Regions from separate parts of the Bradyrhizobium sp. CCBAU 51753 genome, predicted to be linked through region 2. Evidence: predicted binding sites of a transcription regulator. Region 2 holds the regulator's gene; each other region holds the start of a gene.
The links. The regulator LexA, encoded in region 2, represses DNA repair genes until DNA is damaged. The targets are predictions, from matches to a motif close to TGTTCNNNNTGTGTTCNG.

Region 1 (10,612 bases), 3.9 Mb from region 2:
GAGCAGACCGATGGTGCCGAGATCGACGCCGGCCTCCTTCATCCACACCTGCAGCGTCGATCCCGACAGCGCCAGCGGCAGCCCCGACGAGAAGCCGAGCAGCAGCACGATCAGCACCCGCGGTTGCAGGTAAACCGCAAGGCTGTCGCGCCAGGAGGTGGAAGCAGGGGCAACCTTTTTCGGCGGGAACGCGTTCATGTCCCCCTGTTAGCAGATTCGAGCACACCTGCCTCTGCTCCCTCTCCCCGCTCTTTCGCGGGGAGAGGGTTGGGGTGAGGGGCCATCCCGGCGAATTCCGAACTGAGCAATATGCGGAGGCTCCCCCTCACCCGAAATTCGCGCATCGCGCGAATTTCGACCTCTCCCCGCACGCGGGGCGAGGTGACTCGGAACTACTCCCCCGCCTGCAGCTTGCGCGGGGCGGGGAACAGCTCGGGGGTCGGGCTCTTTACGAAGCGGGGGACTTCGATCGGGGCTTCGGACTTGCTGAAGTCGAGCTCTTCGATGCGGCCGGCTCGCTTTTCGATCTTGTCGGCGGAGATCAGGATCTGCCTGATATCCTCGTTCACCTGGCCGAAATGGGTCTGCAGCTTGAGCACGCGCTCGCGCAGGCGGCCGAGGTCGTCGCCGAGATGCATCACCTCGTTGCGGATCTGGTCGGCGGCGTCGCGGATGCGGGCGTCTTTCAAAATCTGCTGCATCACCTGGATCGCCAGCATCAGCAGCGACGGCGACACCAGCACGACGCGGGCGCGATAGGCCTTCTGCACTACGTCGTCGAACCCGTCATGGATCTCGGCATAGACCGATTCCGAGGGCACGAACATCAACGCGGTGTCCTGGGTCTCGCCCGGGATCAGGTATTTTTCCGCGATGTCGCTGACATGCTTCAGCACGTCGGCGCGCAGCCGCTGGCTGGCGAACCGGCGCTCCTCGTCGCTGCGCGCATCGTGCAGCGCGGTCATCGCCTCGAGCGGAAATTTGGCGTCGATGCAGAGCGGGCGCTGATCGGGCAGAAACACCACGCAGTCCGGCCGCTTGCCTGACGTCAGCGTGTACTGGAACTCGTAGGAGCCCTTCGGCATGCCGTCCTGGACGATCGCCTCCATCCGCGCCTGGCCGAACGCGCCGCGCGACTGCTTGTTGGCGAGCACGTCGCGCAAGGTCGTGACCTGGGTGGTGAGCTCGCCCAGGTTCTTGTGGGCGTGGTCGATGATGCCGAGCCGCTCATGCAGCACGCGCAAAGAGTCCATCGTGTTGCGGGTCGATTGTTCCATCGATTGGCCGACCCGGTGGGTGACCGAATCCAGTCGCTCGTTGACGGCGCGCGCCATCTCGGCCTGGCGTCCGGCCAGCGCCTGCGCCATGGCATCGACCCGGCCCGAGGCCTCGCTCTGGGCCCGCAGCATGTCGGCGAGCCGTTCCTCCAGCTCGTCGGCGCGGATGGTCTGGGCCATCGCCAGCTCGGCGCCGCGCCGGCTGGCGCGGGCGATCACCACGGCGATGGCGAGCAGCAGCACCAGCGCCAGCGCGCCGAGGCCGATCAGCGCGTCGGAGACGCGGACCGGCAGGTCGCCGATCATCAGGAGAATCTCGTTCATGCCGGCCGTTGTAGCCGATTCGCCGGCGATGGCGAACGAAGAGGGAACATTTATGGTTAATGGAACGTCAATTTTCGTGGTTAACGCGGTGTGAAGAAACGTGGTTAAGGCTGCCTTAACCGGTTCCGGAGCGCATTGACCCCCGGATAGCGTCGGCTTAAATCGCGCGCATGGCACTTAGAGAAATCATCATCCTGCCGGACAAGCAATTGCGCCTGGTGTCGAAACCTGTCGAGAAGGTGACGCCGGAGATCCGCAAGCTGGCCGACGACATGTTCGAGACCATGTATGACGCGCCCGGCATCGGGCTGGCGGCGATCCAGATCGCCGAGCCGCTGCGGCTGATCACCATGGATCTCGCCAAGCGCGACGAGGACGGCACAACCCAGCCGAAGCCGCGGGTGTTCATCAACCCCGAGATCATCGCGCGCTCCGAGGAACTGTCGGTCTACGAAGAGGGCTGCCTGTCGATCCCCGAATATTACGAGGAGGTCGAACGGCCGGCGCGGGTGCGCGTCCGCTACCTGGACCTCGACGGCAAGCTGCACGAAGAGGACGCCGACGGGCTGTTCGCCACCTGCATCCAGCACGAGATCGATCACCTCAACGGCGTGCTGTTCGTCGACTATCTGTCGAAGCTGAAACGCGACCGCGTCTTCAAGAAATTCGAGAAGGCCGCCAAGCGCGCGGCAGAGTAGCGCCATGCCGCTTCGCCTTATTTTCATGGGCACGCCCGACTTCGCGGTGCCGACGCTGCTGGAGCTCGTGGCCCATGGTCACGAGGTGGCGGCGGTCTACACCCGCGCGCCGAAGCCGGGCGGGCGCCGCGGCCTGCAATTGCAGCCGACCCCGGTCGAGCAGGAGGCGCGGCGGCTCAACATTCCCGTGCTGACGCCGAAGACGCTGAAGACGGCCGAGGCGCTCGAGGAGTTCCGCGCGCATGAGGCGGATGCGGCCGTCGTCGTCGCCTATGGCATGATCCTGCCGCAGGCCATTCTCGATGCGCCAAAGCTCGGCTGCTTCAACCTGCATGCCTCGCTGCTGCCGCGCTGGCGCGGCGCCGCCCCGATCAACCGCGCCATCATGGCGGGCGATGCCGAGACCGGCGTCATGGTGATGAAGATGGATGTCGGGCTCGATACCGGCGACGTCGCGATGGCCGAGCGGCTGCCGATCTCGGACAGCATGACGGCGGCCGATCTGCACGATGCGCTGGCGCCGCTCGGCGCCGACCTGATGGTGCGCGCGATGGGCGGGCTGGAGCGCGGCGGCCTGCAGCTCACCAGGCAGAGCGCGGACGGCGTCACCTACGCCGCCAAGATCGAGAAGGCCGAGGCGCGGATCGACTGGCACCAGCCCGCGCATGCGGTGCTGCGGCACATTCACGGGCTCTCGCCGTTCCCGGGCGCCTGGTGCGAACTGGCGGGCGAGGGCGAACCGGTGCGGCTGAAGATTTTGCGCTGTGAGCTCGCCAAGGGTTCGGGTGCGCCCGGCGATGTGCTCGACGATAATTTTGCGATCGCCTGCGGCGACGGCGCGATCCGGATTCTCGAGCTGCAGCGCGCCGGCAAGGCGCCGATGAAGGCGGCCGACTTCCTGCGCGGCACGCCGCTGAAGCCGCCTGCGCGGCTCGTCTGATGCCGCGCTACAAGCTCACCATCGAATACGACGGCACGCCGTTCTCCGGCTGGCAGATCCAGGACACTGCGCCGACCGTGCAGGGCGCGCTGGAAGCCGCGGTCAAGGCGATCTGCGGCGAGGACGTCCGCGTCCACGGCGCCGGCCGCACCGACGCCGGCGTCCATGCGCGCGGCCAGGTCGCGCATTGCGACATCGCAAAGTCGTTTCCGCGCGGGCGTCTGCGCGACGGGCTGAACGCGCATCTGCGTCCGCATCCGATTGCCGTACTCGCGGCCGAGATCGTGGCCGACGATTTCGAGGCGCGCTTCTCGGCGATCAAGCGGCATTATCTCTACCGCATCGTCAACACCCGCGCCAACCTCGCGCTCGACATCGGCCGGGTCTGGCGGGTGCCGCGCGCGCTCGATGCGGCGGCGATGCACGCGGCCGCGCAGCGGCTGCTCGGCAAGCACGACTTCACGACCTTCCGCGACACCGAGTGCCAGGCCAGATCGCCGGAGAAGACGCTCGACCAGCTCGACGTCACGCGCGAAGGCGATGCGGTGAGCATCGTGACCTCGGCGCGCTCGTTCCTGCACAGCCAGGTCCGCTCGATGGTGGGGTCGCTGGTCTGGGTCGGCGAGGGCCGCTGGAGCGCCGACGATCTCGCCGCCGCGCTCAAAGCCCGCAACCGCGCCGCCTGCGGCCCGGTCGCCCCGCCGGAGGGGCTATATCTGGTGCGGGTGGATTACTGATAACCCCAATCCCTACTGTGCATGGGGTTGTTTTTCGGGGTTTTGGTCTAGCCGAGCGCGAAATACCGATCGAGGATGCCGCGATAGACCCGGGTCAGCTTCTCCAGGTCGGACACCGGGGTGCGCTCGTCGACCTGGTGCATGGTCTGGCCGACCAGGCCGAACTCGATCACCGGGCAGTAGCTGGAGATGAAGCGCGCATCGGAGGTGCCGCCTGAGGTCGAGAGCTCCGGCCTGCGGCCGGTGACCTCCTCGATCGCCGCCACCGCAAGATCGGTGAACGGCCCGGGCTTGGTGACGAACACGTTGGAGTTCGACGGCGCCCAGTCGATGCGGGCGCGGATGCGGTTGCCGCAGGCTTTTGCGAGCCGCGCGTCGACCAGCTGGCGCAGGCTCTCCTGGGTGTGGTTGTCGTTGTAGCGGATGTTGAACTTCGCCCGCGCCTGGCCGGGGATCACATTGCCCGCGGTGTTGCCGACATCGACGGTGGTGAATTCGAGATTGCTGGCCTGGAATTGCGCGCTGCCATGGTCGAGCGGCTCGTCGCTCAGCGCCACGATCAGCCGCGAGATATCAGGCACCGGGTTGGAGGCGCGGTGCTGATAAGCGACGTGGCCCTGCACGCCGTCGACGATCAGCGTGCCAGATTGAGAGCCGCGCCGGCCGACCTTGATCATGTCGCCGAGCACCTCGACATTCGACGGCTCGCCGAGCACGCAATGGTCGAATCTCTCGCCGCGGTCGGCGCACCATTTCAGCAGCTTGACGGTGCCGTTGATCGAGACGTCTTCCTCGTCGCCGGTGATCAGGAACGAGATCGAGCCGTTGCCGTCTCCTCGCGGCTTGCCGTCATGCTCCCTGAGATATTGCAGCACCGCGGCGACGCTGCAGGCGATGCCGCCCTTCATGTCGACCGCGCCGCGGCCGTAGAGATAGCCGTCCTTCACCTCGCCGGAGAACGCGCCGACCGTCCATGCGGCTTCGTCGCCCGGCGGCACCACGTCAGTGTGGCCGGCGAAGGACAGATGCGGCGCGGTGGTGCCGATGCGGGCATAGAGATTGTCGACGTCGGCGGTGCCGGGCTCGGAGAAGGTCACGCGATGGACCTCGAAGCCGGCGGCCTTCAGCAGGTTTTCCAGCACGCCGAGCGCGCCGGCATCCGCAGGGGTGACGGACGGGCAGCGGACGAGATCGCGGGTGATCGAAACGGCATCGCTCATGCCTCCCGCTTAACACGCCACACCGGAGGTGGGCCAGCTTTGTGCGGCTCGATTTCGAGCTCGCTCTGCTGATCCCAGCCCTGCGTGGTACGCGGCCTGATGTCGCGGTCGTGGCGCGGCCGCGCCTGAACTTTCCGCAGCGGATTGGCGCCGTAGCGGTTGGGGTATCGGGTGCCGGGCAAACATGCGAGCTCGATGAAGGCCCAGATGTACAGCAGGAAGGCGATCGCGCCGACGATCGAGAGCGCGTAGACATTCTCCGGCAGCCGGCCCGCGAACTGATTGATCAGTCCCGGGACTGCGAAGAACGGGATCATCCACCACGCGCTCTTGTCGCGGTCGTGCAGGCGCTTGATCGACACCGCGACATAGACCCAGGTGAACAGCGCCGTTCCGCTCGCCTTGACCAGCAGCGCAGGCAACTGGCCGGCGGTCAGCGACCGGTAGGTGTCGGGATCGAGGACGCGGAAGACATCCTCGACATTGAAGCCGAACGAGGCGCCCTTGCCGCCGACAAGCCCGATCACGATCAGCAGCGCCGCCAGGAACACCATCCAGCACACGATGATCAACGCCCCGAGCCAGAATTTGGCGCGGTTGATGCGGCCCTTGAAGCTGAACAGGTACCAGAGCCAGTCCATGGCAAACTCCGGGCGGCAATCTTCGCGGCCCGGAGTCTTTGTCGTTGGTGACGATAATTTGGTTCGAGAAGCCCGACCCGTCACCCTGAGAAGGCGTGAAGCTTTGTCCTCACCCACCGCTGTCATCGCCCGGCCTGTGCGCAATTGCGCACATGGACCGGGCGATCCAGTACGCCGCGGCCTCTCGGTTCATTCACCACCGCCTCTGGAATACTGGATCACCCGCATGCGCGGGTGATGACACTGAGCAAGTTGAGCTAACCAACCCGTCACCCTGAGGTGGCCGCTTCTTCAGCGGCCCTCGAAGGGTCGACGGCCCGGCTGGTGGCCGTGCATCCTTCGAGGCTCGCCCAGCAGCGCAATTGCGCTGCAAGGCTCGCACCTCAGGATGACGGGTCGAACAGCAGGCGCTCCTTCCGATCAGTCGCGCAGCAGCTCGTTGATGCTGGTCTTGGCGCGGGTGCGCTCGTCGACGCGCTTGACGATCACGGCGCAGGCCACGGCCGGTCCCGGCTGGCCGTTCTTCAGCGGCTTGGCGGGCAGCGTGCCGGGCACCACGACGGCGTATTCCGGGACCTCGCCGACGAAGATCTCGCCGGTCTCGCGGTCGACGATCTTGGTGGAGGCGCCGAGGAACACGCCCATCGCCAGCACCGCGCCCTTGCGCACGATCACGCCCTCGGCGACCTCCGAGCGCGCGCCGATGAAGCAATCGTCCTCGACGATCACGGGCTCGGCCTGCAGCGGCTCGAGCACGCCGCCAATGCCGACGCCGCCGGAGATGTGGACGCGCTTGCCGATCTGGGCGCAGGAGCCGACCGTCGACCAGGTGTCGATCATGGTGGCTTCATCGACATAGGCGCCGAGGTTGACGAAGGAGGGCATCAGCACGACGTTGCGGGCGATGAAGGCCGAGCGGCGGACGATCGCGCCCGGCACCGCGCGAAAGCCGGCGTCGCGAAAGCGGTTCTCGCCCCAGCCGTCGAACTTCGAGGGCACCTTGTCCCACCACGACGCCTTGCCCGGGCCGCCCGCGATCTGGCCCATGTCGTTGAGGCGGAACGAGAGCAGCACCGCCTTCTTCAGCCACTGATTGACCTTCCACTTGCCGCCGGCCTCGCGCTCGGCGACGCGGGTCTCGCCCTTGTCGAGCAGCTCCAGCGCATGATCGACCGCCTCGCGGACCTCGCCCTTGGTCGAGGTCGAGATGCCCTCGCGGGCGTCGAACGCGGCGTTGACGGTGGTTTCGAGGGCGGACAGCGACATCGGGACGATCCTTGGACGTGCAGGAATTATGAAGGGAATTTGGGGGGCTTTTTCGGGATTTGGGCCCGCGGAGTCAAGGCTGACTCGACCGTGTAGCCCGGATGCAGCGAAGCGCAATCCGGGATCCTTGCGGCAGGCGGGGGCGCCCGTCCCGGATTTCGCTTCGCTGCATCCGGGCTACGGTTTCAGTGGCGTCCCGCTCAACCGCTGCAAGAATCCGGTCAGATCATCGGTGACGTGGTCGACATGGGCGGCGTCGCGGCCCTCGAGCTCCCAGGTCTCGCGCACCACCTCCTGGCTGCCGTCGGGGACGACCAGCACGGTGACCATGCCGAGCTGATGCGGCACCACAAGGTTGCGCGCGAGGTCCTCGAACATCACTGCTTTCGCCGGGTCGACGTCATGCAGCTTCAGGAATTTCCGGTAGGTCTGCGGCGCCGGCTTCGGTTCGAGCTCGGCGGCGATGATGTCGAACACGCCGTCGAAATGATCGCCGATGCCGAGCCGGCCGAGCACCGCATCGACATGGTCCACCGAGCCGTTGGTCAGGATCAGCTTGCGCCCCGGCAGCTTTGCGATCGCAGCGCCCATCGCCGGATTCGGCTGCAGCGGCGAATGGTCGATCTGGTGCACATAGGCGAGGTAATCGTCGGCACTTACGCCGTGCTCGGTCATCATGCCGCGCATCGTGGTGCCGTAGCGCAAATAATAGTCCTTCTGCAGCACCCGTGCCTCCTCGGGCGAGATCTTCAGCCAGTTGCTGACGAACTCGCCGATCCGCGCATCGACCTGCTGCCACAGATTGACGTGGTGCGGATACAGGGTGTTGTCGAGGTCGAACACCCAGGTCTCGACATGGCCGAAGCTGCGGGGAGTTTTCATGAGCGCCTCATTCACGGCATCGCAAAGCGCAGCGTCTTGCCGCCGCTGGTCATGTCGACGGTGGTGAAGCCTGTGACGGCGAGGCCACGGTTGCCGCAGTCGCCTTGCTCGTTGATCTCGAACTTGCTCTCGCGGGTGCAGAGCGGGACCGCGCCGCCCCAGTTCAGCGGCTTGTCCTTGATGCGGATGGTGCGGTTGTCGTTGTCGACGGCTTCGGCAAATGAATAGATCTGCTTCGGCGTGCCCGACACGTCGGGATGCAGGCACTTGCCGGGATCGATGCGATACCAGCCGCGGCTGGTGACGGCCTTGCCGTCGTCGGTCGCGACCGCCGCCATCACCTTGTGCGGCGTGTCGTTGCACCAGGTCAGCCCGGATGCCGACGGCTTCTGCACGGCATCGACCATGGTGGTGAAGAAGTTTTGCGACTGCACGATGTCGCTGTTGAGCCCGCGGCTTTTCAGGAATGCGGAGAGCGCGGCCTGCGTCTTCGGCCCGTCGACGCCGTCGATCGGCGCCGCGTCGTAGCCTGCGATCACCAGCAGGCGCTGGATGCCGGCGAGCCGCGCCTGCTCGTCGTCATACTCTGAGTCTTCGGCAAGATAGGCAACGAAATTGCCGTCGTCGGTCCGGGTCGGCGTGATCTGGGTGAACTGCGCCGGTATCTGGCCGGAGCGGCATTGCCGCGCGGCGGCGATCACGAAATTGTCCTGCGCGACGCACAGCGTATCGGTGCCGCTCTGCGGGATCGGCGAGGCGCCGTAGACGCCGAGCGCGCGGGCGTTCAGCAGCACGCGGTCGGCGGTCAGCGCTCCCTGCACCACCACCCGGCAGGTCGCGGGATCGATCCGGAACCAGCCGCGCGTTGCGGAGGCGGCCTTGTCGTCGATGCCGATCGCGGCCTCGACCACATAGCTCATCCGGTTGCAGAGCTTTAAGTCCGCATTCGCCGGCGCCGAGGAGAACAGCAGCGACACGGCCGCGGCGGGCAGCGACATCATCAGTCGTGCGAGCGGAGAGCGACGCGGCGACTTCAGCGCGGCCGCGATCCGCGCGTGCAAGGTGGTCCGGCGGCCAATGCGCAGGGCGCGCACGGCAGGGACGTACCCGGCCGTGACCGCCCTCGATCGCTTGACCCCGCCCCGCATTATTTGTGGATCAGCGTGCCGGTGCCCTGGTTGGTGAACAGCTCCAGCAGCACGGCGTGCTGCGTCTTGCCGTCGATGATCACGACGCCCTGCACGCCCTGTTCCAGCGCGTAGATGCAGGTCTCGACCTTCGGGATCATGCCGCCGGAAATGGTGCCGTCGGCGATCAGCTTGCGGGCGTCCTTGATCGAAAGATCCGGGATCAGCTTCTTCGACTTGTCGAGCACACCCGGCACGTCGGTCAGCAGCAGCAGGCGCTTGGCCTTCAGCGCGCCCGCGACCGCGCCGGCAAAGGTGTCGGCGTTGACGTTCAGCGTCTGGCCGTCCTGCGAGGTCGCGAGCGGCGCCAGCACCGGGATCAGCTCATAGCCGATCAGCTGGTTCAGCAGCGTGAGATCGACCTTCTCGGGGTCGCCAACGAAGCCCAGATCGACCGCCTTCTCGATGTTGGAGTCGGGATCGACCATGGTGCGCGTCGTCTTCGACGCCTTCACCATGTTGCCGTCCTTGCCGGAGAGGCCCACCGCCTTGCCGCCGGCCTCGTTGATGTAGCCGACCAGCTGCTTGTTGACCGAGCCCGCCAGCACCATCTCGACGATCTCGATGGTCGCGGCGTCAGTGATGCGGAGGCCCGCGGCGAATTCCGACTGGATGCCGAGGCGCTTCAGCATGGTCGCGATCTGCGGTCCGCCGCCATGCACGACCACCGGATTGATCGCGGTCTGCTCCAGCAGCACGATGTCGCGCGCGAATGCCTTTGCGGTCTCCTCCGCGCCCATGGCATGGCCGCCATATTTGATGACGATGGTTTCCTCGTCATATTCCTGCATGTGCGGCAGCGCTTCCGACAGGATGCGGGCCTGATCGAGCGGGCTGATGTGCTGGTCGGTCATGGGGCGGGTCTCGTCGTCAGCGGAGGGGTGGGCGCGGTTCTATCTGATTGCCGGGCAGGGCGCAAAGCGGGGTTGATGCAGGGCTGGCACGCCGCGTCCTTCTTCCTTCTCCCCTTGTGGGAGAAGGTGGCGCGGATGCAATCCGCGCCGGATGAGGGGTTTGTCTCCGCGGATAGAGACCCCTCACCCGCCTTCGCTCCGCGAAGGCACCCTCTCCCACAAGGGGAGAGGGAAAGAGGCCCTATCCGCGCCGCGGCCACATCGCCGCGATCGCCAGCACCAGCCAGCTTGCGATCAGCAGCGTTCCGCCTGATGGAGCCGCCATCGGAAACAATCCGTGGCCGGCATATTGGCGCAGCGCGAGGTCGCCGGCGAACAATGACGCTGCGATGACGAAACCCGTGGCGGCCACGAGGGCGATCCTTGCCGGAACGATCGCGCGCTCCGCGATCGCAACGGTCGCCAGCACGGCGGGGGCATGAAACAGCAGCATCGAGGAGGCCGCCGCCAGCCGCGACGCGTCGGGCAGATGGGCGGCGGCCGCCGCCAGCACCACGCCGCAGGCGCCCATGATCGCGGCAAGGCC
Region 2 (10,612 bases):
CGGGCGAGGAAATAGTGCGCGGTGGTCGCGCGCACATACCCGACCCGCTTTCCCCTGAGGTCGGCGATCGAACGGATTGGCGCATCCTTCGCTGCCACGGTCACTTGTGTGTTGAGGTCTTCATGCGTGACGGCGATGAAGCGCACCTTGGCGTTCTGGCGCGCCGCGAACATCGCGGGGATCTCGCTGCCAGACCCGATGTCGAGCGCATCGCCGTTCAGCGCCTCGATATGGAGCACGCCATTGTTGAGCTCCTTCCAATCGATCCGGTACGGCGTTTTGTCCTCGCCGGCAGCCTGCAGCAGCGGCCGCCAGCCGCCCTTGTAATAGGCGACGCGCAGCGTCACGCCGCCGAGATCGGCCCCCGCTCCCGCCCCGGTCTCGGCGCGCGCTGCGCCCGCAAGCAGGCTTCCGGCGAGCACGCCGAGTGCAGACCGTCGTGAAATGGAAATTGGCGCGGTCACCGGCAGCGCTCCCGATCAGCAGTCACAACGCCGCAAGCTTTGCGGAAAAACCCGCCGATGTATATGAGACGCTATTTCGTTTTTGGCATCGCGCGCGAAAGGCCGTTCCAAGAGTCGCCGTCACGCGCGGCGATCCGTTTTCCGGAGCCGGAATCCGCCGACACCCGCAGCCTGCTATCACCCGATCGTCTTGCGCTTCTTCTTGAGCGCAACGGGGGCGTCCGCTTGGGCACCAGCCTCCGCCGCCTCCTTGGCCTCCCTTAAGGTGCGCAGCCGTGCCATGTTCTTGCGGACCGCCGCGGCCTGCCGGTCGACTTCGGCCATGGCTCGCGCGCCTTCCTCTGCGGCCAGACGTTGACGCTCGGCGCGAGCGACGCTGGTCGGCGAGAGCACCTTCTTCCCGTCCATCGCTGATCCTCGTCTGCACGAAACAAGGCTCGCTCGCTCAATCGCGTGATCGAGCGAGCCGCCAGCGTTCCGCTACGTCCGTGATGTAACGGAACCGTTACTCGGACAGCGAAAGATTGTCCGCGCTGTCTTTCCCGCTCTTGCGGTCGGTTCTGATCTCGTAGTTCACGCGCTGTCCCTCGGCGAGACCGCCGAAACCGGCCCGCTCGACTGCGCTGATATGAACGAACACATCCTTGCCGCCGTCGTTCGGCTGGATGAACCCATAGCCCTTTTGGCCGTTGAACCACTTCACTGTACCGGTCGCCATTTGTCTTTCTCCAAAAACACGTTCGCTCGACCATCCTCTGGCCGGATTCAACTGGTGCGATGTCTTTGGGAAGTAGCCCGCGGGCACATTCAAAAAGGCACGGCGGCTAATCGAACCGGGCCAGCATATGGGTGTTGGCACCGCGGCGCAAGTAAGCGAAGACTCACCGGCGGTGAGCACGGGATCGCTTGGTTCCCGGTTGTTTCGTCAGGACAGGAACGGCTTTGCAAGCCTTTCGTTGTACGTTGCCCCGCGAGGTCGGCATGATGCGCTACTTCTTCGACATCAGAGACGGAAAAGACCTCTACCCCGACGAAGAAGGATTGGACTTGCCGAACCAACTCGCGGCCGAGGTCGAAGCGACCGATGCTTTGGCTGCCCTGGCCCGCGATGCGGCGGACGAGAATAAACGGCGCGACGTGGCGATTGAGGTTCGCTCCGAGACCACGCCGCTGTTTCACGCCTCACTGGTGTTCCAGTCAGACCGAGCGAAGCAGTGAGACTGCCTCATTCTGTTGATTCCGGCAGCGATCGCTCGGCCTATTTGGCGACCTGATAGACGTCAGGATCGTAACTCGAATTCGGATTCTTGAATGCGTTGCGCAGCGCCGGCGACATCGGGACGTTGTAGTTGATGCCAACCGGCGGTGTCGGCTGCTCAAGCCACCTTTTGTACATCACCTCGATCTCCGGGCTCTTGTAGAGCTCGGCGGTGGCGCGGTCGGCCAGCGCCTTGAACGGCGCGTCCTCGCGCCGCAGCATGATCCCGAACGGCTCCGCCTTCGAGAACGCCTCCTCGCTGATCATGTAGAGCGCCGGCTGCTTCGAGCGCGCGATCGCCACCGCGAGCTGCACGTCGTCGAGCGCATAGGCCTGGGCGCGGTCGGTCTCCAGCATCAGGAACGCCTCGGCCTGGTCCTTGGCCGGCAAGACATTGACGCCGAGCTTGCGCTCGGTGTTGACCTTGATGAGCTGCGTCAGGTTGACCGACCCCGCCACCGCCGTGACCGACTTGCCCTTCAGGTCGTCGATCGTGTTGATGTTGGCCGACTTCTTGGCGGCGAATTTGGTCGCACTGAGAAAGTGCGTGTTGGTGAACGTCACCTGCTTCTGGCGATCGGCGCTGTTGGTGGTCGCCGAACAATGCAGGTCGATCGTGCCGTTGACCATTAGCGGAATCCGGTTCGACGAGGTCACCGGAAGATAGTCGACCGCGATGTCGGGTGTGCCGAGCTCCTTCTTCACGGCGTCGACGATTTTGAGGCAGATATCGAGCGCAAAGCCGATCGGCCGCTGCTGGTCGTCGAGATAGCTGAAGGGAACGGAGGCCTCCTGGTAGCCGAGCGTGATCTTCTTCGTCTCCTTGACCTTCTGCAACGTGCCCGAGAGCTCTTCGGCGGCCGCGGAACTGGCGGCAAGCGCGAGCGACAGCAGAGCGGACGAGAGGACGGCAGGCAAGCGCATCAACGGCTCCTGGGCGATGCAAGGTGTGGGATTTCGTGCCCACAGGGAGACGTGAGCCGAGACATGATCATTGCGGTGATAGCTCACGCCGCGATGTGGAGGTAGACGAGGATGTGTCTACCAGCTATCGCGCTTTGCTATGTGCCGTTGCGCCAGCCGAACGCCCATGCGGCAACAGCGCCAGCGCGATCAATGCAGACAGGCTGAGCCCGGCCGACACGACGACCACCGCCCTCCCCATCGGCTCAATCAGAAGCCCGAAAGCCAGCGGCGCAAGCGCCTGACATATCCGGGAGGGCGCGCCGAGCAATCCGAGGCGGTAGGCATAATTCTCGGACCCGAAGATGGCGAGTGGCAGCGTCCCGCGCGCGATGGTCAGGATGCCATTGCCCGCGCCGTGCAACAGCGCGAAAGCTGCCGCCGCTCCGCCGCCAAAAATGCCGATCACGCAGGCGCCGATCGGATGGGTGATGCAGGCGAGCCGCGTCGACAGCAGCGGATGGAATCTGCTGAGAAAGCCGGCCTCCAGGATGCGGGCGCCGACCTGAGCCGGCCCGATCATCATGCCGGCGAACACCGCCTGCGCCGGAGTCGCGCCGAAGGTTTCGACGATCCGCGGCAGATGCGCGGCCATCGCCGAGGTCACAGTCCAGGCGGCAGCGAACGCGAATGACAGCAACACCATGGTCCGGTCGATCGGAATGGCGGGCTTGGCGGCAGCGCCATCGGAAGCGGCCGCCGGCACGGTCCGCGGCAGCAGCAGGTTGAGCGGCAACCCGATGACGAGATGCGCGATCGCCCAGGCGTAGCAGGTCTCGCGCCAGCCGATGGTCGCAAGGCCGAGCGAACTCAAGGGCCAGCCGACCGTGCTGGCGAAGCCTGCGATCAGCGTGATCCCAGTGATCGAGGCACGCGCGTCGCTGCCATAGATACGGCCCAGCGCGCCGAACGCGGCGTCATAGAGCCCGAGGCCCATGCCGATGCCGAGCAGCAGCCAGGCCGCCGACATCGTCCACACCGAGCCGGAGGCGCCGAGCAGCGCCAAGCCTGCCGCGAGCACGACGTTCGAGGCGCAGAGCACCTGCCGGCCTCCGACGCGATCGATCTGGCGGCCGACGCGCGGGCCGATCAGCCCGGAGATCACCAGCGACGCAGAGAACGCCGCAAAGAACCAGTTGCTCGAAATCCCGATGTCGCGCGCGATCGGATCGGCGAGGATCGCGGGCAGATAGTAGCTCGACCCCCAGGCCAGCGTTTGCGCGGTGCCAAGCGCCGCGATGATGCCGAGCCGTGATCGATCCACCTGCATTCTCCCTCTATCCGAGTGTTCTTATTTCGCAGGAATTGCGCTTTTCGTCTCGCCCGCGCGCGACCAGAGAAGTGCGAGCGGGCCCATCGCGATTCCGGCCGCGAGGACAATGAAGACCAGCGTCCATCCGGCGGCGCTCTGCGGACCGCCGGCGACATCGAGCGCCACCCCCGTTCCCCAGGCGCCGGCGGCAGAAAGCCCGAAGCCCACGGTTGAATGAAGCGCGAGCGTCGCACCCCGATGTTCGCGGGTTGCCGCAGCCGACATGCCGGCGGTCAGCGCTCCGGAATCGGCGGGAACGGTCAGGCCGTAGGCCAATAGCAGCAACGCGACCACCCACGCCGGCGCAGCGACGTTCAAGCCGATCAGCACCGCCACCGAGGCAGATACGATCATCACCGCCGTGATGGCGCGGTGGCGACCGAACTTCAGCGCGGCCTCGTTGCCGAGGATGCTGGCAGGCATGGAAATGACAGCGAACACGACACTCACGACGACCGGGGACATCCAGGACGGCGCGCCCTGGTGCGCGGTCACGTAGGCCCAGAACCCCACCAGCCAGGTCCTGACGCCGTAGAGCTCGAAGCAATGAGCGCCATAGCCGAAGATGTAGCCGAGCGCCTCGCGGTTCGCGAGGACCGGTTTGAAATTCAAAAGCCGCCCGGGCTTGTGCTCCGGCCGACGCTCTTCCATCGCCAGGCACACGACGGCCATCACGGCAGGCCCAATGCCGGTGACCACAAAAGCTGCCCGCCACCCCCAATGGTCGGCGACGAGTTGCGCCACCAGAAAGGAAAGCCCGACGCCCAGCGAGAAGCTGGATGTGTAGAGCGTGACAGCCCGGGAGGTGTCTCCCGCCGGCAGCCGGTCTGTCAGAGCCTTCAGCCCTGGCATGTAGGCGCCGGCGAAGCCGAGACCCGCGAGCGACCAGATGACCACGCCCGACCAGAAGCCGACTGCGAACAGACCGAACGCGATCGTGGCAAGTCCGCTGACGATCGATCCGCAGAGAAGAACGAGGCGGGCATCGATCCGATCGGTCAGCGTCGTCAGCACCGGGACCGCCAGCATGTAGCCGAAGGCATAGCCGCTGGCGAGCAGCCCGCCTTCGGCCGCACTCATACCCCAGGCAGGCATGAGGTGCTGCGCGAGATTGGCCGACAGCGCGACATGCGGAAGCAGATTGCCGATCTGTCCGAGGCACATCGCCGCTATCAGCGAACGATGTTCGAGTGCGAAAGGGCGTGTCCTCATCCTGCCGCCGGGACTAGGAACACCCGCAGCCGGCCGACCGTGGTTACGCTCATTTTTCTGTCCTTCTGGAATCATTGAAGAAAGCGCTAAAAGATCAGGCGGCCGTCTTGGCTTCCTTGCATTCCGTTTCGTCGGCGCAGCACTCGGCAGCCAGAAAATTCACCAGGCCCTGCATTGTGTCGTACTGGGCGTGACAGATCAGCGTGGTGCCCTCGCGCACCTGCGAGATCAGCCCCACGGAGACCAGCGCCTTGACGTGGTGCGACAGCGTCGACGCCGGAATCCTGAGCCGGTCCTGCAAACGCCCGACCGGCATGCCGGCATGTCCGGCGCGGACCAGCGCCCGGTAGATCCTGAGCCTGGTCGGATTGCCGAGGGCCTCCAGGCGTGCTGCGGCGTCATCGATCTTCATGACGCGACCATGCTTTGCCGTCGACGCCGCGTCAATCGATATTTCTAGAATGTTCGAAATACGGGTGTTAGGAACGACAGCGAGCATGGGCTCACTCACACGCATCCCGCTCGCAAGCATGTGAGCCGTGCGATGGCCTCCCCGCTCCCGCAGCCGATCGAATCCATTGCCGCCTGCCCGCAATTTTCGTACACCGTCGGCGCAATGACCTCAGATCTCTCCCCCAATTCCGTCGACGTGCTGCTGTTCGATATCGGCCGCGTCGTGCTCGACATCAGCTTCGACAAGGTGATGGCGTGCTGGGCCGGCCACGCCGGCTGCGCGCCCGCCGACCTCGCCGGCCGCTTCATCGTCGACGACAGCTTCAAGCATCACGAGGTCGGCCGGATCGACGACGCCGCGTTCTTCGCCAATTTGCGCGACACCCTCGGCGTCGGCCTCACCGACGCCCAGTTCCTCGAGGGCTGGAACGCGATCTTCACCGGCGAGATGCCGGGCATCGCGCCGCTGCTCGCCGGCGCCGCCAAGCGGATGCCGTTGTACGCCTTCTCCAACACCAACCCGGCCCATGTCGCGCATTTCTCGGTCGCCTATGCCGATGTGCTCAGCCATTTCCGCGCCGTGTTCCTGTCCTCGGCGATCGGGCTGCGCAAACCCGACGCCGCGGCCTATGATCATGTGGTAAAAGCCATCGGCGTGCCGGCGTCGCGGATCCTGTTCTTCGACGATACGGCGGCCAATATCGAGGGCGCGCGGGCGCGCGGCCTTCATGCCGTCCACGTGACATCGACGGATGACGTGGCAAGGGCGCTGTCCGCGCTTGGGATCGAGAGCAAAATCTGAGGAGGTCCGCGCGTGGCCTTGATGCCGGTTGCCGATGCCCTGTCCGCGATTCTCGACGGCGCCGAGCCGCTGCCTGAGGAGATGGTCGGCCTCGATGCCGCCTATCACCGCACGCTGGCGCGCGACGTCGCGGCGCTGCGCACCCAGCCGCCGCAGGCGATGTCGGCGATGGACGGCTATGCGGTGCGCGCGGCCGATGCGGCCGACCTGTCGGCGCGGCTGAAGGTGATCGGCGAAGTCGCCGCCGGCCGGCCGTTCGAGCGCACGGTCAGCGCCGGCGAAGCGGTGCGGATCTTTACCGGCGGCGTGATCCCCGACGGCGCCGACGCTGTGATCATCCAGGAAGACACCAGGGCCGATGGCGACCACATCACCATCACCGAGACGGCGGTCACCGGGCGGCATATCCGTCCCCCCGGTGTCGACTTCCGCGAAGGCGACGTGCTGCTTGCGGCCGGCAGCCGCCTCTCGGACCGCGCGCTCTCGCTTGCCGCCGCCATGAACTATCCGGAACTCGCGGTGCGCCGCCGTCCCAGGGTCGCGGTGCTGGCAACCGGCGACGAGCTGGTGATGCCGGGTTCCAAGCCGGGTCCCGGCCAGATCGTCTATTCCAACGGCTATGCGCTGCGGGCGTTGGCCCGCGCCGAGGGTGCCGAGACGATCGATCTCGGGATCGCCGCCGACACCGTGGCCGCAACGACCCCAGGCATCCGCCGAGCGCGCGATGCCGGCGCCGACGTCCTGATCACCACCGGCGGCGCCTCGGTCGGCGACCACGACCTGGTCAAGCAGTCGCTGGAGGCCGAGGGCGTCACCATGGCGTTCTGGCGGATCGCGATGCGGCCCGGCAAGCCGATGATGCACGGACGGCTCGGCGCGATGCGGGTGATCGGCCTGCCCGGCAATCCGGTGTCGTCCTATGTCTGCGCCTTCCTGTTCCTGGTGCCGCTGATTCGGGCACTGAGCGGCCGCAAGGTGATTCATCACGTCCGCGCGCGCGCATTGCTCGGCCGCGATCTCGCCGCCAACGACCAGCGTGAGGATTACTTGCGCGCCCGCCTCGAGGCGCGCGCGGACGGCACGCTGATCGCAACGCCCGTGATGAAGCAGGACTCATCGCTGCTGGGGAATCTCGCTGCGGCGCAGGCACTTCTCGTTCGTCCGCCGTTCGCGCCCGCGGCCGCGAGCGGTGCCGAATGCGAGATCCTCACGATGCCGGAGTGAGCCTCGCGCGGCCGCCACTTCGCCGATTGCCTGTCACGTTCACCTGAAATTAAGTGGTTGCGGAACACATATCGAACATATAGTGTCCGTTCATGATTTGTTTCGAGTACTGGTGTCTACAATCGGGAGTTCATCGCGGAGCGCCGTGCTCCGGGTCTTCCGAAGTCTCGGAATCGAACGACGCTATCAACCGGGGGAATACTCGAGATGCTCACGCGCAAACAGTACGAACTTCTGCGTTTCATCAATGAACGTCTGAAAGAGGCCGGCGTGCCGCCCTCCTTCGACGAGATGAAGGATGCGCTCGACCTGCGCTCGAAATCCGGTATCCACCGCCTCATCACCGCGCTGGAGGAGCGCGGCTTCATCCGCCGCCTGCCGAACCGGGCGCGCGCGATCGAGGTGATCAAGCTGCCCGAACTGGCCGCCGGCGGCGGCAATGGCCGCCGCGGCTTCACCCCGAGCGTGATCGAGGGCGCGCTCGGCAAGCGCTCCTCGACGCCGCCGGTCGCCGAGGACGACGGCAACCGTCCGGTCGCCGTGCCGGTGATGGGCCGGATCGCGGCCGGTACGCCGATCGAGGCGCTGCAGACCCGCAGCCACACCATCAGCGTGCCGCCGGACATGCTCGGCGCCGGCGAGCACTACGCGCTCGAGGTGCGTGGCGACTCCATGGTCGACGCCGGCATCCTCGACGGCGACATGGCGCTGATCCAGCGCAACGACACCGCCAACACCGGCGACATCGTGGTGGCGCTGATCGACGAGGAGGAAGCCACTCTGAAGCGCTTCCGCCGCCGCGGTGCATCGATCGCGCTCGAGCCGGCCAACACCGCCTATGAAGTGCGCATCCTGCCGCCGAACCGGGTGCGCATCCAGGGCAAGTTGATCGGCCTGTACAGGAAATACTAGGCGCCGGCGGCACTTGATGATCGTCTGCGCGGAGATCATGCTCAAGCAAAACTATCGGGCGGGATGACGATTCGAAGAAAAGTCATCCCGATCGAGGAACGGAGCGACGCATCGGACCGTTGCTTGGCGGATAGCGCGACGTGTGACTTGCACCAGATGCGCCCAGATACCGCCGACGCGCTGTAGCGTGTTTGTGATTGAGGCCGTCCGTGACCAGTCGTACAATCGCCTCGAAACGAGAAAACACTCGTTCGCTATCGTCCACTCTGGTAGAGGCCCGCGCCTCAAGGAGAGGCACGGGTCGCTACCTCGACAGAGGAGCCTTCCGATGTGTGACTATAGCCTGCATGCGGTGCAATCGCGTCCCGCCGTCGTCGGAGAGACGCTGATCAGCACGACTTTCCGCGGCACGTCGACCCGCGGTTTTGCCTCGGAGAACGATCCCAACGTCGCGGTCTGCATGCTGCCCGGCACCGAGCTCGCCTTCGTCGAGAACGTCCGCTACGACAGCCGGTGGATCTGGACCAAGACGATCGGCTATCGGGTCGGCGTGTTCAACGAGGTCGAGCCCGACGTGCCGGATCGCCATCACGACGCGGTCGAATTCCCCGACGGCAGCCATGTGCTGGTGACCCAGCTCGTCGAAGGCCAGCGCGTCACGGTGCTGCAGCTGCCGGCGCTGCATCCGACCGTCGAGCACAAGCCCAAGGTCGCAGAGCGGCGGCCCTCCGCATTCGCATCGCTGTTTTTGGGTTGAGCGCATCGTCGCCGCAGGATGAGCTGTCCCGCGGCGGGTGACCAAAGCGATTTCGAGCGACCCCGGAGTTCCGTTCCGGGGCGCATCAGTGAGGTTGCGCTGGACGCCGGCTCGGTTGCGCTGGACGCCGGCTCGGTTGCGCTGGACGGCACCTTGGCGCATCATCCCGCGCGGAGGACGTGCGCGGTGGTCGACAAGGTCACATGGCAGCGAGCTGGACGCGTCACGGAACCGGGCCGCTACATGTTCCGGTTCGGCTGGCTGACCGTGACCGCCGATGACCTCAAGGTCTGGCAGCAGTTTCCCGAAGCCGTCTTCACCCTGGTCAAGAAGCCCGACGCCGGCCCCGATGCCGACGAATACCACCTCGGCCTGTTCGAGCTGCCGACCGCCCCCTCCTCCGACCACCACTAATCATCGGCCTGCAGATCGGCCTCGGCCGGCGTCGCATCGACGGCGGGGCGTGCTGCGCCGGCGGGCGGCCGCAGCGTCGTCTCGCTGTCGGCATCGCCTGGAACCGCCGGCGACCACGGCCGGTCGATGCTGCCGGGCTTGACCGCATCGATCGCAAAGCCGTCGCCGATCCGGCGCAGCGCCAGCGCGCCGTGCCGGCGCAGCCGCTCGGCATCGATCACCGACGCCGCGCAGCCCTGGGCGACCTGTCGCGCCGTCACGATCACCGCGGCCCGCTCGCAATCGTCGGCCAGCGCCTCCGGCCGGGTCGCCAGCGCGACAAAACCGCCGCCGCGGTGCCGGGTGACGCAGCCGGCCTCGTCGCAGGAGACGCCCTCGCCCAGCGACGCATCGCCCGCGGTCCGCGCGTCGGCATCCGCCGCCAGCCATTCCTTGACCACAAAGGCGTCCCGCGCGCTGTGCATCAGATGCAGCCGACCGTCGCCGCCGCGCACCGCGACGTTGCGGCCATCGGGGGAGATCAGAATGTCCGGCAGCGGCGCCCGCACCGCCCAAACCAAGGCCGCCACCAGCAACGCCGCGCCCGACCAGCGCAGCGGCGTGCGCAACAGCCCGAGCAGAATGATCCCGGCGCTCGCCGCGATCAGCGGGGCGGTGCCGAATGCCGCCATCCGGCCGACCGCGCCCGGCAGTGCGGCGACCCATTGCGTCACCACGATCATCCAGTCGATGCCAAATCCCATGATCGCCCAGAACACGCCGTCGAAGCCGAACGGCATCGCGGCGAGCCCAAGCAGCCCCGCCGGCATCACGATCGCGGAGACCACCGGCATCGCCGCGA
Region 3 (10,612 bases), 1.2 Mb from region 2:
TCGATCGTCTCGTCGCCCTGGCGGAACTGGACGCCGGCGGCGCGGCCGCTCTCGATCACCAGGCGGTCGACCAGCACGTTGGTCTCGAGCCGGAGGTTGTGGCGGTTCAACACCGGCTTGAGGAAGCCGCGCGCCGACGACCAGCGCCGGCCGCGCTTCTGGTTGACGTGGAAATAGCTGGTGCCTTCATTGTCGCCGGTGTTGAAGTCGGGGATCCGCTTGATGCCCATCTCCTCCGCGGCGTCGCCGACCGCGTCCAGAATCTGCCACGACAGCCGCGGCGCCTCGATGCGCCAGCCGCCGCCGACACCGTGATGCTCGCTGGCGCCGAGGAAGTGATCCTCGAGCCGCTTGAACGCCGGCAGCACGTCGCTGTAGCTCCAGCCGGCGAGGCCAAGCTGCCGCCAGTGATCGTAGTCCGCGGCCTGTCCGCGCATCGAGATCATGGCGTTGATCGCCGACGAGCCGCCGATCACCTTGCCGCGTGGATAGGCGAGCGCGCGGCCGTTGAGGCCGGGCTCGGCCTCGGTCTTGAACATCCAGTCCGAGCGCGGATTGCCGATCGCAAAGAGATAGCCGACCGGGATGTGAAACCAGATCCAGTTGTCGTTGCCGCCGGCCTCCAGCAGCAGCACGCGCTTGGTCGGATCGGCCGACAGGCGGTTGGCCACGATGCAGCCCGCCGTGCCCGCGCCGACGATAATGTAGTCGTAATCACCCTCGAGCCTTCGCGGCATGTCCTCATTCCCGGCAAACGTCTGTTGTTGGACGACTATTAGGCAGACGCAGCCGGTTGAGACAAGCCCGGCCGATGCAGCCGGGCGTGCGCTGGATGATCAGGGCGTTGCTTGCGCCGGATGTCGACGCAACGGTGCTGCGCTCCCTCGCCCCGTTCTCTTGTCTCGCCGAAGCCCGCCTTCGGGCGAAGGCGGATGCGGGGAGAGGATTGGGGTGAGGGGCTGTCTCCGCATCAGCGGAGGTAGCTGCGTTCGCGGAGGCTCCCCCTCACCCGGAACGCATCTGCGATGCGTTCCGGCCTCTCCCCGCAGGCGGGGAGAGGCGAAGTGGGGCCGTTCCCGCGAATTGCGCGATGTGCGCTAGCTTGTTGGAAACTCCAGCATCGCTTCACCGGCGGCGACGGTTTCGCCGCGCTGGTTCTGCACGGCGACGTCGACTACGACCCAGCGCGACTTGGCGGTGGTCTGCTTGGCCTTGATGGTGCCGGCGGGGCGGATGGTGTCGCCGGGCTTCACCGGCTTCAGCCAGCGCGTCTCCAGCCGGCGATGGATCGCGCCCGCGGGCGTTGCCCAGTCGGTCAGCATGCGCGTGATCAGGCCAAAATTGTTCATGCCGTGCATGATGATGCCGCCGAAATTGGTCTTGCCGAAATCGCCCTTCATGTAGTCGTCGTCGAGATGCAGCGGGTTGTAGTCGAGCGAGGCATCGCAGAACAGGCGGATGGATTCGCGTGACACGGCAAACGCCGGGCCCTCGATGCTGTCGCCGGCCTTGAGGGAATCGAAATTCGCTGGGGTCATCGTGGGCTCCTCACATCGGACGGATGGTCTGGCCGCGACCCGAGCAGATCACGTCGCCATGCTGGTTGAAGAAGACGTTGTCGTGCACCACGAACAGCCGCTCGCGTTTGATGAACTTGTCGAGCGCGCGGGCCTGCAGGGTGATGGTGTCGCCGGGGCGGGCCGGGATGTTGTAGCTCCAGGACTGTCCGGCGTTGACGGTGCCGGGCGAGCGCATCCAGTCGTCCGCAGGCGTGCAGGCGAACATCAGGAGGATGTGGATCGCGGGCGGCGCGACCAGCCCGCCATAGGGGCCGGCCTTCGCTGCAGCTTCGTCGAGATAGAGCGGGTTGGTCTCGCCGACCGCGCGGCAATACAGCGCGATCGCCTCCTGCGTCAGCCTGTAGGGCAGCGTCTTGCGCGGTTCGCCGGGAACGATCTCGTCCCACATCTTGCGCAGCTTCGCGTCCTTCCAGAAATCGGTTTCGAACGAGCCGGCCGCAGAACTTTCTGCTTGCGCCATCGTGCCTCCTCCTGCTGCGCCGCAGATCCACGGCCAGATGATCTTGGCCTAGAGCATCACATGCGATAGCCCGGGCGACGGGGCATTTGCGCAATTTCGGAATATTGGAAGGGTACTGGTGACTTGCCCGACGTGTCAAGTGCCTGGTCGAGCGCCAGCTGCCGGCTACTTTGCATGGGGTTGTTTTTCGGCATTTTGGCAATGGGTGTCAGATCGGCGCGGAATGCGGCCGACGAAGGCAGTGATCCTGGCCGCTCCATCACATTTTGCGAATACGGGCCCCGGGCTGCGGCATGCCACCATCTGTTGGGTGGATCGGCTCTTGCATGCTAGACAAGACACTGTCGTCCAACCCCGAGGTCCGAACTCACATGCCCATCGTCAACCGCGTCGCCGATCTGCAACCCGATATCCAGGCCTGGCGCCGCGACATCCATGAGAATCCCGAACTGCTCTACGATGTGCACCGCACTGCATCATTCGTGGCCGACCGGCTCAGGGAGTTCGGCTGCGACGAGGTCGCGACCGGCCTCGGCAAGACCGGCGTGGTCGGGGTGATCAAGGGCAGGAAGGGACCCGCCAAGGGCGACGTCAAGGTGATCGGCCTGCGCGCCGACATGGATGCGCTGCCGATCGAGGAACAGACCAACCTGCCATACGCCTCGAAGACGCCGGGCAAGATGCACGCCTGCGGCCATGACGGCCACACCGCGATGTTGCTCGGCGCGGCGCGCTATCTCGCCGAGACGCGCAATTTCGCCGGCGATGCTGTGGTGATCTTCCAGCCGGCCGAGGAGGGCGGTGCCGGTGCCGCCGCCATGATCAAGGACGGCCTGATGGACCGCTTCGGCATCGAGCAGGTCTACGGCATGCACAACGGTCCGGGGATTCCGATCGGCTCGTTCGCGATCCGCTCCGGCCCGATCATGGCCGCGACCGATGCGATCGACATCAAGATCGAGGGCCACGGCGGCCACGCCGCGCGGCCGCACAAATGCATCGATTCCGTGCTGGTCGGCGCGCAGCTCATCACCGCGCTGCAACAGATCGTCGCGCGCACCATCGATCCGCTGGATTCAGCCGTGATCTCGATGTGCGAATTCCACGCCGGCAACGCCCGCAACGTGATCCCGCAGACCGCGGAGCTGCGCGGCACCGTGCGCACCCTGACCAAGGAGGTCCGCGAACTGGTCGAGAAGCGGGTGCGCGAAGTGGTCGACGGCGTCGCCAAAATGACCGGCGCCAAGATCGATCTCACCTACGAGCACGGCTATCCGGTCACCGTCAATCACGATGCGCAGACCGAATTCGCCTCCCGCATCGCGCGGGAGGTGGCGGGCGAGGCCAATGTGCACGAGATGCCGCCGCTGATGGGCGCAGAGGACTTCTCCTACATGCTGGAAGCGCGCCCCGGCGCTTTCATCTTCTGCGGCAACGGCGACAGCGCCGGCCTGCACCACCCCGCCTACAATTTCAACGACGAGGCGATCGTGTTCGGCACCTCGTATTTCGTCAAGATCGTGGAGAACGCGCTGGCGGCGTGAGGGCTCGGTGCTGCCCTCCCAACCGTCATTGCGAGCGAAGCGAAGCAATCCATCGCACCGCTTGCCGGGCATGGATTGCTTCGGCGCTTTGCTTCTCGCAATGACGGCCGTCGCCCCCGTGTCGCCGGCTCACGCGCTGGATTGTGCGAAGGCACCCGCGCGTGTCGACAAAGTGATCTGCGCGTCGCCTTCTCTGCGGAAGGCCGACGCCGCGATGAGCGCGGCCTATTTCAAGCTGCTTCGCGCAACCACGGACCGCGAATTTCACGACGCATTGATCCGCAGCCAGCGGCGATGGTTGGAGGTGCGTTCGCAAGGCGCCCGCGGATCTCAGGAGGATGACGATGTAGAAATAGCGGAGCGCGAGGCGCTGTTGAAGGTGACGCGCGACCGCATGAAGAGCCTGCAGACCGGCGAACTGGTCCGCAGAATGGAGCGACAGCGGGGTGTCGCGTCCAAGGACAGCGGCGGCGCGTTCGCCGGATACAAGACGGCCTGCTATCTGCTGCCGCCACCTCATGGCTGGGTTTACGGCTGCTTTGGCGAGGGCCGCCGCCAAAACAGCGACAGGATTTGCAGCGTCGAACTGACTTGGGCGACCGGTCACGGGACTGAATACCGGACTGTCAGCATCGTGAAAGACGGTGCCCCCAAGCCGGTAGCGACTTGCTCAATCGGCTACGCCGAGACGACCGAGCGATGCCCGGACGCCGACGACGATGCTGAACTCAAGGCCAATGCGCGCTGGAATACGAATCCGGTTCCTTCCAACGAACGGCCGACACCGCACGCAAGTGATCTCTGGAAATACGACCCCGATACGTCTGTTGAGCTGGCTGACCAGGAGTGGATGCGCGACTGCCTGTCCGCCGCGACCTATCCGCCCGCGGATGTGAACCGCGCCGATCCCGCCCCGAAGAAGCCGTGATGGCCGCGTCGAACGCGATGGCGATGTGAGTGGTCCCCAAAGCAAAAGGCCCGCGCCGGTGGCGCGGGCCTTCGCATCTGTGAGCCGTGGCTCGCGCGGGATCAGAACACCCGGGCGAAGATCACGTAGAGCACGCCGGACAGCAGGATCGCGGCGGGCAGCGTCAGCACCCAGGCCATCACCATGTTGCGGATGGTGGCGACCTGCAGGCCGGAGCCGTTGGCCGCCATCGCACCGGCGACGCCCGACGACAGCACGTGGGTGGTGGACACCGGCAGGCCGAACACGTCGGCGGCGCCGATGGTGGCGGCGGCGACCAGCTCGGCCGAGGCACCCTGCGCGTAGGTCAGGTGGGTCTTGCCGATCTTCTCGCCGACGGTGACGACGATGCGCTTCCAGCCGATCATGGTGCCGAGGCCGAGCGCGATCGCGACCGCAACCTTCACCCAGGTCGGGATGAACTTGGTGGCGCTGTCGAGCGAGGCCTTGTAGGCGTTCAGGGTCGCGACCTCTTCCTTGTTGAGATCGTTTTCCTTGTCCTTCATCAGGAAGCGGATCGCTTCCGAGGTCAGATACATGTCGTTACGGGTGTTGCCGACGGCTTCCGACGGCACCTTGTTGAGCGAGCCGTACTTCTGCACCTGGTCGCCGATGTCCTTCACCAGCACCGACAGCGAGGGATAGGTGCCTTCGCTGATGTGGTGCGAGGAGACGTACTGCGTCACCGCCGGACGGGGATCGCCGATGATGTTGTGGCCGGCGCCCTTGGTCGCGATCACCTTGGAGGCGGCCTCCGAGGTCTGCTGGAACTTGACCACCTGGCTGTCCGGCAGCGCGCGGTTCAGCGCGTAGGCGGTCGGCACGGTGCCGATCAGGATCAGCATGATCAGGCCCATGCCCTTCTGGCCGTCGTTGGAGCCGTGGGCGAAGCTGACGCCGGTGCAGGTCAGGATCAAGAGGCCGCGGATCCAGAGCGGCGGCGCCTTGTGACCCTCAGGGGCGGCATACAGCGCCGGGTTCTTGACGATCATCTTGAGCAGCAGCAGCAGCACGGCGGCGCAGATGAAGCCGACCAGCGGCGACAGCAGCAGCGCGTAGCCGATCTCGGTCGCCTTGCCCCAGTCCACGCCCGAGGTGCCGTCGCGGCCGCGCAGCAGCGCGTTGGCGACGCCGACGCCGATGATCGAGCCGATCAGCGTGTGCGAGGAGGAGGCCGGCAGGCCGAAATACCAGGTGCCGAGATTCCACAGGATCGCGGCGATCAACAGCGCGAACACCATGGCGAAGCCGGCGCTGGAGCCGACCTGCAGGATCAACTCCACCGGCAGCAGCGAGACGATGCCGAACGCCACCGCGCCGCTCGAGGTCAGCACGCCGAGGAAGTTGAACAGGCCGGACCACATCACCGCGGCTTCCGCCGGCAGCGAGTGGGTGTAGATCACGGTGGCCACCGCGTTGGCGGTGTCGTGGAAGCCGTTGACGAACTCGAAGCCGAGCGCGATCAGCAGCGCAACGAGCAGCAGAATGTAGGGCAGGTAGGAGGTGACCCTGGTGCCGGTGGCATCGACGTCGGCGTAGATGCTGTAGGCAACGTACAAGAGCCCCACGGCAAGAATGCCGAAGAAGATGATCATGGTGAGCGGGTTAAAACCCTTGTCGAGATTGGGCCGTGACGCCGGTTGGATCGGCGCTCCGTCGGCCATCGAAGAATTGGCTGTAATATCGGTCATTCTGACGCCCCTCACATACAGTGTGAGGCCCAGTTTTGACTGAGGGACTTGAAGGTTAGATGACAGTAGCAACGTTGATTTGTGCAGCTGCAGCAAGCATCTGGGCGGGCGCCGCGCTCGATGCGCTGAATCTTCGTGCTTCCCCTTGATAACGTTCGCACAGTCTGAGCGTCGTGGCCGCACGCGCCGCATCACGTCATGAATATTGCCATGAAACACGCGCCGCCATCCGGCGCAGATCGCGCCCGTGGCGGGAAACGGCGGCATCGCGGGGAGGGGGCGGAAGCGAGGTCGCGCGCCGCGCAGCTGGGGCTAGTCGAACCGTGCGGCGCGCGAACCTCAGGGAACGTCATGGCGTGAACATGACGCCCGATCCTTGGAAATGCTATCGTAGCACAGATCAATTAAAGGTTGTAGTGGTTTGTGAGTCTTTATAACATTCTCACCAACGGTCTCACGCAAGCGTTGGTTCTACAGGGATTCCATACGGTTGCATGTCACGCGGCGTGCGCCGCGCGGCGCAGCAGGCCCGCCGCGATTTTTAGATCGTCTATAAAACGCTGATACTCCCGCGCCTTGGCCTCCTCATCCGGCAGTCTTAGCAAATAGGAGGGGTGCACGGTCACGAGCACCTTGGTTCCATCGTGCTCGATCGGACGGCCGCGGTTTTTGTTGATCGGCGTGATCTTGCCCAGCACGCTTTGCGCCGCAGTGGCGCCGAGCGCCACCACGAGGTCGGGCTTGATGGCGGCGAGCTCGCGTTCGTACCATTGCCGGCAGGCGCGGATCTCCGGCGTGTTCGGCTTCTGGTGCAGCCGGATTTTTCCGCGCGGCACGAATTTGAAATGCTTTACCGCGTTGGTGACATAGACTTTGCGGCGATCGATGCCGGCCTCCTCCAGCGCGCGATCGAGCATCAGTCCGGCCGGGCCGACGAAGGGTTTTCCGGCGAGATCTTCCTTGTCGCCGGGCTGCTCGCCGACCAGCATCATCGACGCGGTCTGCCGGCCCTCGCCGAACACGGTCTGGGTCGCGTCTTTCCACAGCGGACAGGCGCGGCAATCGGCGGCCTCCTGGCGTAGCGCCGCAAGCGTGTCGTGGGCCTCTCGTCTCGCCATCGGCTCATCCTGCCGTTGCTGCTCGGGCTGACGCGGCTCCGTCGCCTTGCGGGCGATGAAGGGGCCGCTCGTCATTCGCATCGCGTCTTCGATTAGGGGCCTAATGATCGAATCCTCAGGCAGGTTCCTCCAATAGGCCTGCGGCGCCTCCATCAGTTTCAGTCGCGCCGGATTGAACAGGCCGCTGCCATGCCGCCGCCAGGCTTCCTCGAGCTTCTCCTCGCTCGGCACTTCGGCCTTGTCGATGCCTGATGTGATCGAGATCGCATGGCCATCCCAATGCGCCGACACGTCGGGGGTCAGGATCGACCACGGCATGTCGGCGAAGCGGCTGGCGAAGAACGGCGCGGCGCATTCGACGATGTGATGCTCGGGCTCGAACCAGGCGACGTAATGCGCGTTCTGCTCGCGGCCGATCTCGCGGAAGCGGAGCAGCGCGTGCATCCTGTCGATGTCGCGATAGACCGCGCGCGCCATCGCGTTGGCCTCGGCGACATCAGGATCGGTGGTCGCGCCGAGCAGATCATGATGGCTGCGCAGCCGCCACAGCAGGCGATAGAGCAGGGCGAAGCGCTCGCGGCTTTGATGCAGGATCGTGGTCCGTGCCAGCTCGACGAAGGTGGCGGGCACGTTGAACGCCTGCGGCGCATCGGGCAGATCGTCGATGCCGAATGCGGCACACGATCCGACCGCACCGCGCACCGTCCACGTGACGTCGGATGGCTTCACCGCATTCACCGCCAGGCGCCGCGCGGCCTTGCGCCAGCCTTCGAAATCGGTGTCGCTGTCGAGCGTGATGATGCGCATGCAATTGCTCCGTTGTCGTCACGCCGTCGTTTCGAGCGCCCGCGGCCGATGCCGCGGGGAGGCACTGCGTCCGGTTCGGATCAGTCCTGAATCCCTTTGATTCCGCTGATGAATCGGAGAGCCCACCAATCCGGTTGACTCCGCCGGCCCTGTTAGCTTTATATTAGAACATATCATGAACAAATGAGCCAGTCCCTGGTTCTCTGTTCAGACCAGTGACGGCCTCAAAATTTTGATTGGGAAGGAGCGGCGCATCATGAACGGCGCACGCATGAGTACGCTTGCGTCCCTGCGCGGCAGCATCGCGCGCATCGAGGCGCCCATCGACGCGGGGTTGGATGCGGGTCTGTCGAACCGCATCGCGCTCGGCCACCCCAGTGCTGACGCGATGCTGCACGGCGGGCTGGCGCCGGCCACCCTGCATGAGGTGTTCGCCGACGGCCATCAAGCGGGAGCTGCGACCGGCTTCATCACGGGGCTGGCCGGACGGCTGTCGCCGCGCAAGCCGCTGGTCTGGGTGCGGCAGGATTTTTCCGATGTTGAAAACGGCGCGCTGTCGATGAGCGGGTTGTGCGAGCTCGGCCTCGATCCGCGCCTGCTCGTCACCGTGCGCGCCGCCGATGTCGATGCCGCCTTGCGCACCGCGGCCGACGCGCTCGCCTGCGATGCGCTTGGCGCGGTCGTGATCGAGATCTGGGGCAATGTGCGCCAGCTCGACCTCGTCGCCAGCCGCAAGCTGACGCTCGCCGCGCAAGCCTCCGGCGTGTCAGCGCTGCTGCTGCGGATCGCAGCGACGCCGATCCCCTCGACCGCGGAGACGCGCTGGATCGTGCGCGCCGCGCATTCGCCGCCGGGGTCCTCCGCTAGCGCCTGGGGCGCGCCGCGCTTCGACGCCCAACTCGTGCGCAACCGTCATGGCCCGGTCGGGCGATGGATCATGGAATGGAAATGTGATGAGTGCCAGTTCAGTGAACCGCCGGCGTATCCTCAGCCTCTGGCTGCCACGCCTGCCCATCGATCGCATCAAGCGCCAGCTCGCGCAGTCCGTCTCGCAAGCTGATGCTTCATGTGAGGTGAGCACACCGGTAGGGCTCTCTCCCCCCTTGCGGGGGAGAGTTGGAGAGAGGGGTACCACGGACGCCGGCGTATGCGGCTCACCCCTCTCCCTAACCTCGAGAGCGAGCTCCGCTCGCCTCGGACCCCGCAAGGGGGGAGGGAACCCATCCGCTGGTGCGTCCCTCACGGATGAGATGGCAAACGCTTCTTCTTGTGAGGCGAGCACATCGGCCGGGCTCCCTCTCCCGCTTGCGGGGGAGGGTTGGGGTGGGGGTCTCTCCACGAGTCCCGCTGAGGAGAGAGCCCCCACCCGGATCGCATCTCGCGATGCGATCCGGCCTCCTCCGCAAGCGGGAGAGGCAAGGGAAGACATCCCCAGCGTGGTCGTGGCAAAGGATCACAACGCCATCCTGCTGCATTCCATCGACGAGGCCGCGGTGCATGCCGGGCTGTCGATCGGGCTGCCGCTCGCCAATGCGCGCGCGATCTGCCCGGAGCTGACCGTCTACGACGCCGATCCCGCCGCCGACAGCAAGACGCTGAACGACATCGCCGACTGGTGCGACCGCTTTACGCCGCTGGTGGCGCTCGATCCACCCTATGGCCTGTTCCTCGACATCACCGGCTGCGCGCATCTGTTCGGCGGCGAGCGCGCGCTGCTGCAGATCGTCACCAATGCGCTGCGCCAGCGCGGCTTTGCCGTCAGCGCGGCGATATCAGGCACCTCGATCGCGGCGCGCACGCTGACGCGCTGCGCCTCGGGAACGATCGTGGCCGACGGCGAGGAGGCGGCGGCGGTCGGCCCGCTGCCGGTGTCCGCACTCGGCGCCGATCCCGCCATCATCACCGGCCTGCGTCGCGCCGGCTTGAAGACCATCGGCGATGTCGCCGCGCGCGCGCCGCACGAGATCTCGGCGCGGTTTGGCGCCGCCTTCACCACCTTGCTCGGCCACGCGCTCGGGCGCGGCGATGCCCCGATCAGCCCGCGCAAGCCGCTGCCCGATTACATCGTCGAGAAGCGCTTTCCCGAACCTGTTGCCACCGACACTGTGATCATGCTGACGCTGCAAAGCCTCGCCAAAATGCTGGTCGCGGCGATGGACAAGCAGGGCAAGGGCGCTCGGCAGCTGGAAGCGAGCTTCTTCCGCACCGACGGCGCGGTACGCAGCATCATGGTCGAGACCGGGCGTCCGGTGACGCAGCCCGAGCTGATCGACCGCCTGTTCCGCGAGCGGCTCGAGGCGCTCAATGATCCGCTCGATCCTGGCTTCGGCTTCGATCTCATTCGTCTCGCCGCCGGGCGTACCGAGATCGTGGTGCAGCAGCAGCGCGACCTCGACGCCAACGTGCACGATAATGACCAGCTGTCGGCGCTGATCGACCGCATCG

Region 1: XH93_RS03510 (DNA recombination protein RmuC) is a predicted target of LexA. The motif match lies at 1,633-1,650, and genes of this name have one in related genera.
Region 3: XH93_RS15040 (ImuA family protein) is a predicted target of LexA. The motif match lies at 8,332-8,349, and genes of this name have one in related genera.

What each region holds. Positions count from the first base shown of each region.
Region 1 covers NZ_CP030037.1:768,862-779,473, forward strand. The annotation lists gene XH93_RS03505 (MFS transporter) at 1-198, opposite strand, end outside; gene XH93_RS03510 (DNA recombination protein RmuC) at 393-1,601, opposite strand; gene def (peptide deformylase) at 1,772-2,299, shown strand; gene fmt (methionyl-tRNA formyltransferase) at 2,304-3,239, shown strand; gene truA (tRNA pseudouridine(38-40) synthase TruA) at 3,239-3,976, shown strand; gene dapE (succinyl-diaminopimelate desuccinylase) at 4,024-5,196, opposite strand; gene XH93_RS03535 (DUF805 domain-containing protein) at 5,193-5,837, opposite strand; gene dapD (2,3,4,5-tetrahydropyridine-2,6-dicarboxylate N-succinyltransferase) at 6,258-7,103, opposite strand; gene XH93_RS03545 (pyrimidine 5'-nucleotidase) at 7,281-7,985, opposite strand; gene XH93_RS03550 (DUF1036 domain-containing protein) at 7,997-8,983, opposite strand; gene argB (acetylglutamate kinase) at 9,133-10,026, opposite strand; gene XH93_RS03560 (DUF423 domain-containing protein) at 10,268-10,612, opposite strand, start outside.
Region 2 covers NZ_CP030037.1:4,629,712-4,640,323, reverse strand. The annotation lists gene XH93_RS20925 (ABC transporter substrate-binding protein) at 1-464, opposite strand, end outside; gene XH93_RS20920 (transcriptional regulator) at 642-872, opposite strand; gene XH93_RS20915 (cold-shock protein) at 970-1,182, opposite strand; gene XH93_RS20910 (hypothetical protein) at 1,446-1,682, shown strand; gene XH93_RS20905 (amino acid ABC transporter substrate-binding protein) at 1,723-2,646, opposite strand; gene XH93_RS20900 (MFS transporter) at 2,771-3,949, opposite strand; gene XH93_RS20895 (MFS transporter) at 3,977-5,161, opposite strand; gene XH93_RS20890 (helix-turn-helix transcriptional regulator) at 5,304-5,621, opposite strand; gene XH93_RS20885 (HAD family phosphatase) at 5,826-6,464, shown strand; gene glp (gephyrin-like molybdotransferase Glp) at 6,477-7,688, shown strand; gene lexA (transcriptional repressor LexA) at 7,896-8,600, shown strand; gene XH93_RS20870 (hypothetical protein) at 8,929-9,357, shown strand; gene XH93_RS20865 (hypothetical protein) at 9,544-9,771, shown strand; gene XH93_RS20860 (ComEC/Rec2 family competence protein) at 9,768-10,612, opposite strand, start outside.
Region 3 covers NZ_CP030037.1:3,380,525-3,391,136, forward strand. The annotation lists gene XH93_RS15005 (GMC family oxidoreductase) at 1-737, opposite strand, end outside; gene XH93_RS15010 (MaoC family dehydratase) at 1,098-1,538, opposite strand; gene XH93_RS15015 (MaoC family dehydratase) at 1,549-2,040, opposite strand; gene XH93_RS15020 (M20 aminoacylase family protein) at 2,412-3,584, shown strand; gene XH93_RS15025 (lysozyme inhibitor LprI family protein) at 3,685-4,512, shown strand; gene XH93_RS15030 (inorganic phosphate transporter) at 4,614-6,242, opposite strand; gene XH93_RS15035 (UdgX family uracil-DNA binding protein) at 6,740-8,167, opposite strand; gene XH93_RS15040 (ImuA family protein) at 8,424-9,227, shown strand; gene XH93_RS15045 (DNA polymerase Y family protein) at 9,538-10,612, shown strand, end outside.